2 regions of the Alteriqipengyuania lutimaris genome follow, and region 2 is predicted to be linked to the other one. Evidence: riboswitches for the same ligand, from Rfam matches in the RefSeq annotation. Region 2 holds a riboswitch; the other holds the start of a gene.

The links. Region 2 has a riboswitch for cobalamin ahead of DL238_RS07050 (TonB-dependent receptor plug domain-containing protein). Riboswitches for the same ligand answer to the same signal wherever they lie in the genome.
Region 1: linked by a shared signal. The riboswitch ahead of DL238_RS14410 (TonB-dependent receptor plug domain-containing protein) and the one ahead of DL238_RS07050 (TonB-dependent receptor plug domain-containing protein) in region 2 are both predicted to bind cobalamin.

The regions. Positions count from the first base shown of each region.
Region 1 is NZ_QRBB01000002.1:248,427-253,675, forward strand. It holds gene DL238_RS14405 (ABC transporter substrate-binding protein) at 1-439, opposite strand, end outside; gene DL238_RS14410 (TonB-dependent receptor plug domain-containing protein) at 538-2,499, opposite strand; cobalamin riboswitch at 2,598-2,832, opposite strand; gene DL238_RS14415 (cell wall hydrolase) at 3,099-4,139, shown strand; gene DL238_RS16420 (hypothetical protein) at 4,279-4,593, shown strand; gene DL238_RS14425 (putative bifunctional diguanylate cyclase/phosphodiesterase) at 4,767-5,249, shown strand, end outside.
Region 2 is NZ_QRBB01000001.1:1,471,464-1,476,712, reverse strand. It holds gene DL238_RS07065 (cobyrinate a,c-diamide synthase) at 1-706, opposite strand, end outside; gene cobO (cob(I)yrinic acid a,c-diamide adenosyltransferase) at 703-1,317, opposite strand; gene DL238_RS07055 (hypothetical protein) at 1,314-1,916, opposite strand; cobalamin riboswitch at 2,126-2,335, opposite strand; cobalamin riboswitch at 2,408-2,599, shown strand; gene DL238_RS07050 (TonB-dependent receptor plug domain-containing protein) at 2,771-4,690, shown strand; gene DL238_RS07045 (DUF1636 domain-containing protein) at 4,687-5,097, shown strand; gene cobT (nicotinate-nucleotide--dimethylbenzimidazole phosphoribosyltransferase) at 5,094-5,249, shown strand, end outside.

The DNA of each region.
Region 1 (5,249 bases), on a different contig from region 2:
CGCCCGGCACGATTCCGCCCGCCTGCCACAGGATCGCGGTCTGTCCCGCGTCGCCCGGGCGCGGCGCGGCATCGCCGAGCGCGCGTTCGATCCGCGCAACCAGCGCATCGCCCGCCTCCGTCTCGCCGACCGCGTCGGCCAGCGCGCGCACCTGCGCCAGGTTTTCCTCGACGCTGTTCGACATGCCGAGCACCACCACGGGTATGCCGAGCTGGTCGAGCGCGGCGCGGGTCGCGGGCGGCAGGAAGCTCGACGCGACCACCAGGTCGGCGTGTGCCGCAACGATCTCCTCCACCGAACCCCCGGTTGCAGGCCAGAGGCGCGCCTCGCTCACCGGCATCGACGCGGCGGAGGGGTCGTGGCTGTAATGCGACACAGCCGCCAGCTTGCCCGGCGCGATCTCGGCCAGGATCGCATCGCTGCACGGATTGAGGCTCACGATGCGCAAGCCGTCTTGCTCGCGCGGCTCCGGCGAGGGAGCACACCCCGCCAGAGCGCACGCGATCATGCCGCTCAGCAATGGCGCGGCGCGCATTGCTACAGCCCCACGCGGATCCCGGCGAAGGCCCCGCGCGGCGCCTGGTTGTAGCCGGCGGCGGTTTGGTACTCCTCGTCGAACAGGTTCTCGACCCGCCCGAAGACCTCGACCGGCCGCTCGCCCGCGATCAGCCCCAGCGGCACGCTCACGCGCAGGTCGAACACGGTGTAGCCATCCAGAAGCACGTTGTTGCCCGCATCGTCGAACGCCTCGCCCACGATCCGCAGATCGCCGCCGATGACGGGCGCGCCGATGGTTTCGGGCAGCGGCGCCCAGTCGAGCGACAGCGTGCCCGCGTGTTCGGGGCGCCGGGCCAGCCGGTTGCCGAAATTGGCGGTGCCATCGCTGCGATTTTCGGCCTCGGTATAGGCATAGGCGGCGCGCAGCCGCAGACCCTCGACCGGCGATGCGCCCGCTTCCACCTCGATCCCGCGCGCCCGCGCCTGCGTCACATTGTCGTAGGTGCCGAAGGGCCGGTTTTCGCAGATGCCGGTCTGGTCCGGACAGCCAATAAAGGCGATCAGGTTCTCGCTGTCGCGCTGGAAGGCGGTGACGCTGGCATAGAACGGCGAAATCCGCGTCCCGTAGGCGAGCCCCAGATCGTAGCTGGTGCTTTCTTCGGGCTGGAGCGCCGCGTTGCCGTAGTCGGAGAAGAGCTGGTACAGCGAAGGCGCCTTGAAACCTTCGCCCACGCTCGCGCGCAGGCGCAGGTCGGGCACGATCTCGTAGGTGAAGTCGCCGCCGAAGCTCGTCGCTCCGCCGAAATCCTCATGTTCGTCCTGCCGCAGGCCGAGATGGCCGGAAATGCCGCGGAATTCGATCCCGAGCTGCGCGTAGGCCCCGAAGATCGAGGTTTGGGCGTCGCTGACCGCCCCGTACGACGTGCTCTCGTAGTCGGACCAGAGGTTCTCGGCCCCGAAATTGACGATCAGCGGACCGATCGGCCGCCATTCGCCGCGCAGTTCGACCCGTTCGGAACCCCCGTCGCTTTCGAACGTCGGGTCGAGCCCTGAGCCGGGCAGGTTCGCGCGCTCGATATCGGATACCGAATAGGCCCCGCGCAGGTAGAGCGGCCCGCCGTCGTAGAGCGCGCCGACCACGCCCGAAAGCTGGCGCGTCTCCTGCACCTCGGGCGTGTCGCCGAGGGTGAAGCTGGGCGCAGGGAAGCCATCGATTTCGAGCGTGCCGTCGGCATAGCGGCCGCTCGCGAAGATTTCGAACGTGCGGCTGAGATAGGCGCGCCCGCGCAGGTTGTAGGCCTGCTGGCGGAAACCGTCGGGCTCGGTCCCGCTGGCGGCGGCCGAGAAACCGTCGGTCGTCAGGTAGCTCGCCGATCCGCCGAGAAAGCCGATATCGCCCGCAATGCCGCCTTCCACGCTGGTGGAAACGGTCTCGCGCGAGCCCGCCTCGACCGAGCCGGCGAGGCCCGTGCGCTCGAAAGTAGAGGCGACGAGCACCCCGGCGAGCGCATCCGCGCCCCAGATCACGGAGTTGGAGCCGCGCAGCAGTTCGACCTTGGCAAGGTTGCTGCTGGTCAGCGTGCCGAAGTCGAAACCGCCAGCGGGCGCGGCGGTATCGGCCACCCGCACGCCGTCGATCAGCACCAGCAACTGGTCGTTGCTCGCGCCGCGCACCGATACGCCGGTCGTCGCGCCCAGCCCGCCGGTGCGGTTGATGGTGACGCCGGGCACGCGCTGGAGCACGCGGGTGAAGTCGGGGCCCTGGATGTCGGCGATTTCCTCCGCCCCGATCACGGTCACGGGCTGGCCTGTATCCTCGACCTCGCTCGGGCTGCCGGTGACGGTGATCGTCGTGGCTTCGTCGTCGAGGGTGTAGGCTTCGGACGCCAGAACCGGATCGCCCCCGCCCTGCTGCACGTCGTCCTGCTGCACGTCGTCCTGAGCAAGCGCCGGTGTGGCCAGCCCCAGGATCGAGCACCCGAGAAACAGAAATTTACGCATGTCTTCTCCATCACAAGCCTTGCTGTCGCTCATGACGGAAGGCGTCGGACGCATTGCGACACCCTTCCTCCGCTGCCCTCGGTACACCCCGCCCGTGGCCGAACGACGTATCGCAGGCAGGTCTCCTGGCTCCCGGATCGTCGCGGCTCCCCCCACCTTCCCGTTCCCGCGCCGAAGCGTCGAGGGACAGTGGCGTTTTGGGCGGACCGCTCCCCGGTCACAGTTGCGGGGGCAGCCGGGGCTTGTCCGCTCCGCTATTCGCGGTCCGGCTCCCCGTTCCCTCTTAGGCGGGCGGGCCATCCGCCCACCCACACCTGCAATACGCGGGCGGCCGTAGGCGCATTCACGCAGGCGGGCAACACCGCTCTTTCGAGCCGTTGGACAAGTTAGCTGGGCGTTAACCAGATTGCTTTACCTGTAGGTACGATATGTCCCGTAATGTAACCGTGCGGTCAGTCCCAGGCGCGCCCCAACCCCTATCGTCTTAGACTGACCGTATCTTTTCCGCTTCAGTCAGGATTGCTTTGCCCCAGGCCTCCCGCCCGACACCACCGGCCGCGCGTTCGCCGAGAACCCGTAGGCCATGGCGCGGGATTGCGGTGCTGGTGGGTGCCATCACGCTCCCCGCGATGGGCGCGCAGGCCGAGTGGCGCATGCAGCAGGTCGCCCCGCAGGCGAGCGAGATCGTGGCGAATGCACAGATCGAACCGCTCGAGAGCGAGCGGGCGGGCGCGACCTTCCCCGGCTCCGCGCTCTATTTCCTCGCCGATCCCCCCGCTGCGGCCAGCTTTGCCAATGTCGCGGTCGACACACCGGGCGCGGTCAATCCGATCGCGGCGTGGAACGGCGATCCCGATGCGGCGATCGCGATCGAGACGGCGGGGCCGGCCGCACGCGGCTTCGTCAGCCGCGGTACCGGGATCGACAAGGCGCGCGCGCTCGATTGCCTTGCCAAGGCGGTCTATTACGAGGCCGCGAGCGAGAGCGAGGGCGGCCAGCGCGCGGTGGCGCAGGTGGTGCTCAACCGCGTGAGCCATCCGGCCTATCCCAGGACCGTGTGCGGCGTCGTCTACCAGGGATCGCAGCGGCGCACCGGCTGCCAGTTCACTTTCACCTGCGATGGGTCGCTGAACCGCAAGCCTTCGGCGACGCACTGGGCACGCGCGCTCTCGGTGGCGCGCCGTGCGCTCTCGGGCGAGGTCTATGGGCCGGTCGGCCTCGCGACCCATTATCACACGACCTGGGTGAATCCCTACTGGGCGCCCAGCCTCGCGCATATCGGCACGATCGGTGCGCACCGCTTCTACCGCTGGCCGGGCGCCGCCAGCCGCCCCGCGGCCTTCAGCGATTTCTACTCCGGCGGCGAACCTTCGCCCTCGCCCGCACGCGCGGCCCAGGCCAGCGATCCCGCACCCGATCCGGTGGAAGTCGCGCGGGACTATGCAAGCGCGGGCGCAGCGCGCGAGCCGGCATCGGCATCGGCACCGTCCTACACCGTGGCTGCCGGAGCGAACGGCAGGCAACCAGACCCGGCCGCCGGCCGCACGCAGCCCGATCGCCCGCAACCCGCGACCGAGGGACCGGGCAGCGTCCGGCCGGAATATGCCAATAGCGGGCAGTGGATTTCCCGCCCGCAATAAGGCCGCGAGGGCGCGTCCGACCCGGCCCGGCTCGCGGGACGAGGTTAATTGCGCTAAACCTTGATTATCCGCATAAAATTCACGCTGTGTACCTACCGCTGAAGGGACAGCGAACACACGTTCAAGGATTGTCCCATACATGAGTCGCGGCCTCGCCCCCACGCGTCCTTCCTACCGGCTCTCTTACTCCGGCGCCCTGCCCGTACGCATCCCGGAAGCCGCCAACGACAATGTCGCGCCGGGTCGCACCGCGCAGAGCGAGGGCGAGCTGCGCGCTGCGCTCGACCATTTCGCGCGCCACCACCTCAACGCCGCGCACGACGCCTACGAGCGCGCCAATCATGCGCTGGCAAAAGGGGACCAGACCGATTTCCACTACTGGGCGGACGTCTGCCGCGCGCTCGATCGCCGTCTGGCGGGCACCCTCGCCAGCGGAAGAGACGGCCAGCCCTGAGACATCCAGGGCCCCCGCCGACCGCATTCGGCTCCGGTTTTGGGTGCGAGGGAGTGGTAACGCTCCCGTTAAGCAATTCGTGACGGTTACTGCTTAGTCCGGTGTCCACGATGATGCCCGGAGATATCCGTCGAGCCTACAGGATGCTTCTTCGCCGATTGTCCGGCGACGAGATGAGCGAACGCGCGCGCCGTGTGCTCGTCACGACGCTCTACACGCACCCCTTCAGCCTCGCGAGCGGCGCGGTCATCGGCACTCTGATCGGCGTCTTCCTCGCGATTAACGTTCCCGAACCGCCGGTGATCGCCTGCGTGGTGGTGTTCTCGCTGGTGGGGATCGCCCGCGTGTGGTCCTCGCTCCGGCTGGTGAAGACCGACGACACGTCGACCCACGCGCTCGAATTCTGGTTCGAGATCGGCGCGTTCTCCTACGCCCTGCTGTTCGGCGTGATCGGCGCGATGGCGCTGGTGTACGATACACCGACCCACGTCGCCGTGGTCGTCGTCGTCAATGCGGTCGGTTACGGCATGGCCATCACCGCACGCAACGCCGGCCGGCCCGAGATCGCGCTGGGCCAGATGACCCTGGCGTTCCTGCCCATGTTCATCGTGTCGCTGTGGATCGGAACCTTCCCGCTCTACGTGCTCGCGCTGACC
Region 2 (5,249 bases):
GATATGGCGGAAGCGCGGCTTCGCTCGTACCGGGGCTAAAGGTGACCGGCGGCGGCAGCTCGTCCACTGCGGAAGGGAGCCCTCGCGCGCAGGCCGCGATCCGTTCGTCCAAGCCGGCAATCTCATCCGCCATCAGCAGGCCGAGATGGCGTTCGGGCAAGGCGAAGTCGGCGCTGCGCTCGACTGCACCCAGCCAGCGCACCGGCGCGCGCACGCTGTCTTCCAGCATGGCAGCATGGCGCGCGCTTCCCACGCGATTGGCGATCGCGCCATGCAGCGCGATATCGCTGCGGTAGGTGGCGAGGCCGTGGACGATCGCGCCGAAGCTTTGCGCCATGGCCGAACCGTCGATTACCGCCAGCACCGGGAGGCCGAAGCGGGCGGCGATATCCGCAGCCGACGGATCGCCGTCGAACAGGCCCATGACGCCTTCGACAAGGATGATGTCCGCCTCGCACGCCGCCTCGTAGAGCAGGCGGCGGCAATCATCCTCGCCCACCATGAACAGGTCGAGCGAGAGGACCGGATGCCCGCTCGCCCGCTCGAGGATCATCGGGTCGAGGAAGTCGGGCCCGCACTTGAACACGCGCACCCGCAGGCCACGATCGCAGTAGCGGCGTGCGAGGGCGGCGGTGATCGTTGTCTTGCCCTGCCCCGACGCAGGCGCGGCGACCATCAGCGCGGGGCAGCGCGCGCTGCCGGTCAAAGATCGATGCCTTTCTGCGCGCGAACCCCCGCGCGAAAGGCATGCTTCACATCGCGGATCGCGCTGACCGTGTCCGCCGCCTCCAGGAACACGTCGTTTGCGCCGCGCCCGGTGATGACGACATGCTGCATCGGCGGCCGGGCCTCGATCGCGGGCATGATCTCTTCCAGCGAGAGATAGCGATAGGTGATGAGATAGGTCAGCTCGTCGAGCACCACGAGGTGGATCGAGGGATCGGCGAGTGCCTCCTTCGCCTTTTCCCACCCCGCGCGGGCGGCGGCGATATCGCGGTCGCGGTTTTGCGTTTCCCAGGTAAAGCCTTCGCCGCAGCGTTCCCAGCGCATGTTGGGATCGCGTGCGAAAAACGCGCGCTCGCCCACTTCCTCCTTGCCCTTGATGAACTGGAACACCGCCGCCTTGTGGCCATAGCCCAGCGTGCGCGCGACCATCCCGAAGGCGGAGGAGGACTTGCCCTTGCCGTTCCCGGTCAGGACCAGCAGCAGGCCCTTGTCCTCCTGCGCCGCCGCAATCCGCTTGTCGACCACCGCCTTGCGCTTCGCGGTGCGGGCACGGTGGCGGCGATCGATCTCTTCCTTGTCGGTCTCGCTCACCGGGTGCTGTCCGGCACGCGCTGGACCGTCAGGCTGCGCGCCGTGACATGCGCGACCACCGCGATGCCGGTCCAGCTCAGCGTGGCGATCAGCGTGCCGGGGAAATAGCGTTCGAGGCGCGGCAGCCAGCCGGCCAGCGTCGCATCGGGGAAATGCCCGCTCAGCGCATAGAACCCGCCGCTGGAAAAGGCGTTGGAAACGAATGCCGCGCCCGCGACGATGGCGATCAGTGCGGGCAGATGCGCGGGCTTCACCTCGAGCCGCGCGGCGGCGAAGCGCCCCGCCAGCCACATGACGCAATAGGCGGGCAGCAGCATCCAGTAGGCGATGGTGAAGCAGAAGCTCTCGCCACCCTCGATCCCGATCACCGCGAGATCGATCGCGAAGGCCAGCGCGAACAGCGCGAGGAAGGCAAGGCGCGGGCGGATGTAGAACCCGGCGACTAGGAAGCTGGCGAGGCTGGTTTCGGGCAGGTGCACGAATTCGCTCAGCGAATGCGGACGGGTCGCCAGCATGACCGCGGCGAGCGCGGCGAAGACGAGAATGTCGAACCGCCGGATCGCGTGATCGGACGGGGCGGTGGTGGATAGATCGGACATCATTGGACTCCCTTGAAGTTGCAACGATGCGTTGCCCGGAGCGCCCAGCCGCAAAGGCAGGGGCCACGGGACAGAAGGCCATGACCGGGGGCCATGGCGCACAAACAGGATCGCGAGTGCCGGATGACGGCCCTCCCTCTTCAACGCACACACAGGTGTCGTCCACCAAGGGATCGGACCCTCTTTCGACCGGTACATCCCGCCCGGGCGAAGAACGACGGCAACGGGCCGGTTTCCTGACTTGCCGGTTCGACGCGATACCGCCGCCTTCTCGAAAGGGCGCAATGCCCTTGCAATGGCGCGATGGCGGTCCGCTCACCGGTTACAGTTGCGGGAGCAGTGCCGGATTGGGCTGGCGATGCCAGCCTGGCGGACTTCCCGATTAAGCCCTTGCGGGCACCCGTTACGCCGCCCCTGATATGGAGGATCGGCAGCGCAGGCAAGGCTTCGCGATTGCACAATCAGCTTGCCACGCGCTTCGCCCCCGCATATCGGGCGGTCAAGCTTCAGGTTCCCCGAGAGGGGATTGAAAGGGAACGCGGTTCAAGACCGTGGCTGCCCCTGCAACTGTGAGCGGAGAGCCATCGGCCATCATGCCATTGGGGCGCGCAAGCGGCCCGAGAAGGCGGCCCGACCGGCATCGACCCGCGAGCCAGGAGACCTGCCTGACGCCGTCGTTCTTCGTCCGGACAGGGTGTGCCGGCCGAACGGGGTCTTCCTCGAGAAACGACAGCCATTGCCTCGTGCGGCGCGTGCCGGATGGGATGGCTGGTGCGTGCGCCTCGCGGTGCCTGTTCCCGTCATTCCCCAGACACGATCCGCGCGGAGCGTCGTGTCACTTCTGGGGAATATTCATGCCCGAAAACTATCGTATTTCTATCCTGGCGCTCGCCGCTGTTCTGTCGTTTTCCACCGCCGCCCATGCGCAGGACACCGACGATACCATCGTCGTCTCCGCCCTCCGCACGCCGGTCGAGACCGATCGCGTGTCGTCCTCGGTCACCGTGCTCGACCTCGAGCGGATCGAGCAGGACCAGCCCATCGCGGTGTCCGACGTGCTGGTGCGCACGCCCGGCATCAGCCTGAGCCGCAATGGCGGCTACGGCACCGCCACCTCGTTGCGCATACGCGGGGCCGATGCGGGCCAGGCCGTCCTCGTCGTCGACGGGATGCGGCTGGCCGATGCCTCCACCACCGATGGCGGCGCGGATTTCGGCAACCTGTTCGCCGACGATATCGAGCGGATCGAAATCTTGCGCGGGCCGCAGTCGATCCTGTGGGGCAGCAATGCCATCGGCGGCGTGGTCAACGTGCGCACCAACCGCCCCACCGCGCCGCTCGAAGGCCGTGTCTCGATCGAGGGCGGATCGCGCAACACGCTGAATGCGCGCGCGGGCGTCGGCGGCAGCGGCAAACTGCTCGACTGGCGGATCGCAGGCAGCACCTTCACCACCGACGGCATTTCCGCGCGCGCCAGCGGGACCGAGCGGGACGGGTTCGAACGCCAGTCGGCCAGTGGCACTCTGACAGCCAGGATCGCGCCCACGCTCTCGGCAGACCTGCGCGGCTACTACTCGCATGGCAGCAATGATTTCGACGGCTCTTCGGGCGACACGCTTGCCTATGGTGTGACGCAGACCTGGGCGACCTATGCTGGGATCAACGCGACCGTGCTCGACGGGCGGCTCATCAACCGCCTCGCCTTCATCGAGACCCGGACCGACCGCGACAATTTCGATCCTGCGAGATCGGTCCGCAACCAGACGTTCGACGCGCAGGGGCGCACACGCCGCTACGAATATCAGGGCGACCTGACGCTGTCCGATATGGTGCAGGTCTCCTTCGGGGCGGAGCGCGAGGAACAGCGCATGCGCACCGCCTCCCCGCGCGACAATACCGCGCCGGTCGAGGTGACCCGCGCACAGGCGGACACGAACAGCCTTTATGCGCTGGCGCGCGTCACGCCGGTCGCCGGGCTGACGATCGATGGCGGGGTGCGCTACGACGATCACACGCGCTTTGGCGAGAACACGGTGTTCGGCGCCGGCGCGAGCTTCGAGCCATGGGATGGGGGCACGCGGCTGCGGGCGAACTATTCCGAAGGCTTCAAGGCGCCCTCGCTCTACCAGCTGTTCAGCCAGTATGGTTTCGCGGACCTCGAACCCGAGCATGCCAAGGGCTGGGAAGCGGGGATTGAGCAAGATCTGCTGGATGAGCGTGTGACGTTCTCGGCGGTGTATTTCGAGCGCGACACCGACAATCTGATCGATTTCGCCTACTGCCCGTCCCCGGGCCCGCTGCCGCCCGAATGCTTCATTCCCGGCAGCGATGTTGAGCGTTTTGGCTACTACGCCAATGTCGACCAGGCCCGCGCGCGCGGCGTCGAGCTTGCGGGCGACGCGCGCTTCGGCGCGATCTTCGCGCGCGGCAATTTCAGCTGGGTCGAGGCGGAGGATCGCACCGAGGGTTCCACCTTCGGTCAGCAATTGCCGCGTGTGCCGCAATATCTCGCCAATGCCGCGATCGGCTATCAGGCGCGGCAGGGCCATTCGCTGAGCGTCGCGCTGCGCTATTCGGGCGAAAGCACGGACCGGGCAGGCGGCGACATGCTGGACAACTACCTGCTGACCGATCTGCGTGGCGAATGGCACGTCAGCGGGCCGCTGGTGCTCTATGGCCGGGTCGAGAACCTGTTCGACACCGACTACGCCACCGCCAAGGGATATGGCACGCTGGGCCGCAGCGTTCATGTCGGCCTGAGGGCGCGGCTGTGACGCTGGCGCCTGCCAGCAGCGGCGCGTCTGTCGTCGTGTGCAGCACCTGCCGCCTGTCCGCCGATCGTCGCGAAGACGACGACGGGCAGCGCGGCGGCGCGCGCCTCGCGCAGGCGCTGCGCGAGGCACAGGGCGCGAGCGAACGATATGCCGACATCGCGATCGAAGAGATGCCGTGCCTGTTCGCCTGTCAGCGGCACTGCATCGTGCATGTGCGCGCGCCGGGCAAGATCGCGTATGTCCTCGGCGACTTCGCGCCCGACAGCGAGAGCGCCGAGGCGATCCTCGAATACACCGCGCATCACGCCCAAAGCGAGCATGGCAAGGTCGCTTTTGCGAACTGGCCTGCAGGGGTGAAGGGCCACTTCATCGTGCGCGTGCCGCCCGAACGAAAGGTCGCGACATGACCGCTTTCGCCGATCCCGCCGCGTTCGCGCACGCGCTCGCCACGTTGCCCGAGCCCGATCCGAAGGGGCGCGCCGCCGCGAGCGCGCGGCAGGCGGAGCTGACCAAACCGGCGGGTTCACTCGGCAGGCTGGAGGAGATCGCGGTCTTCATG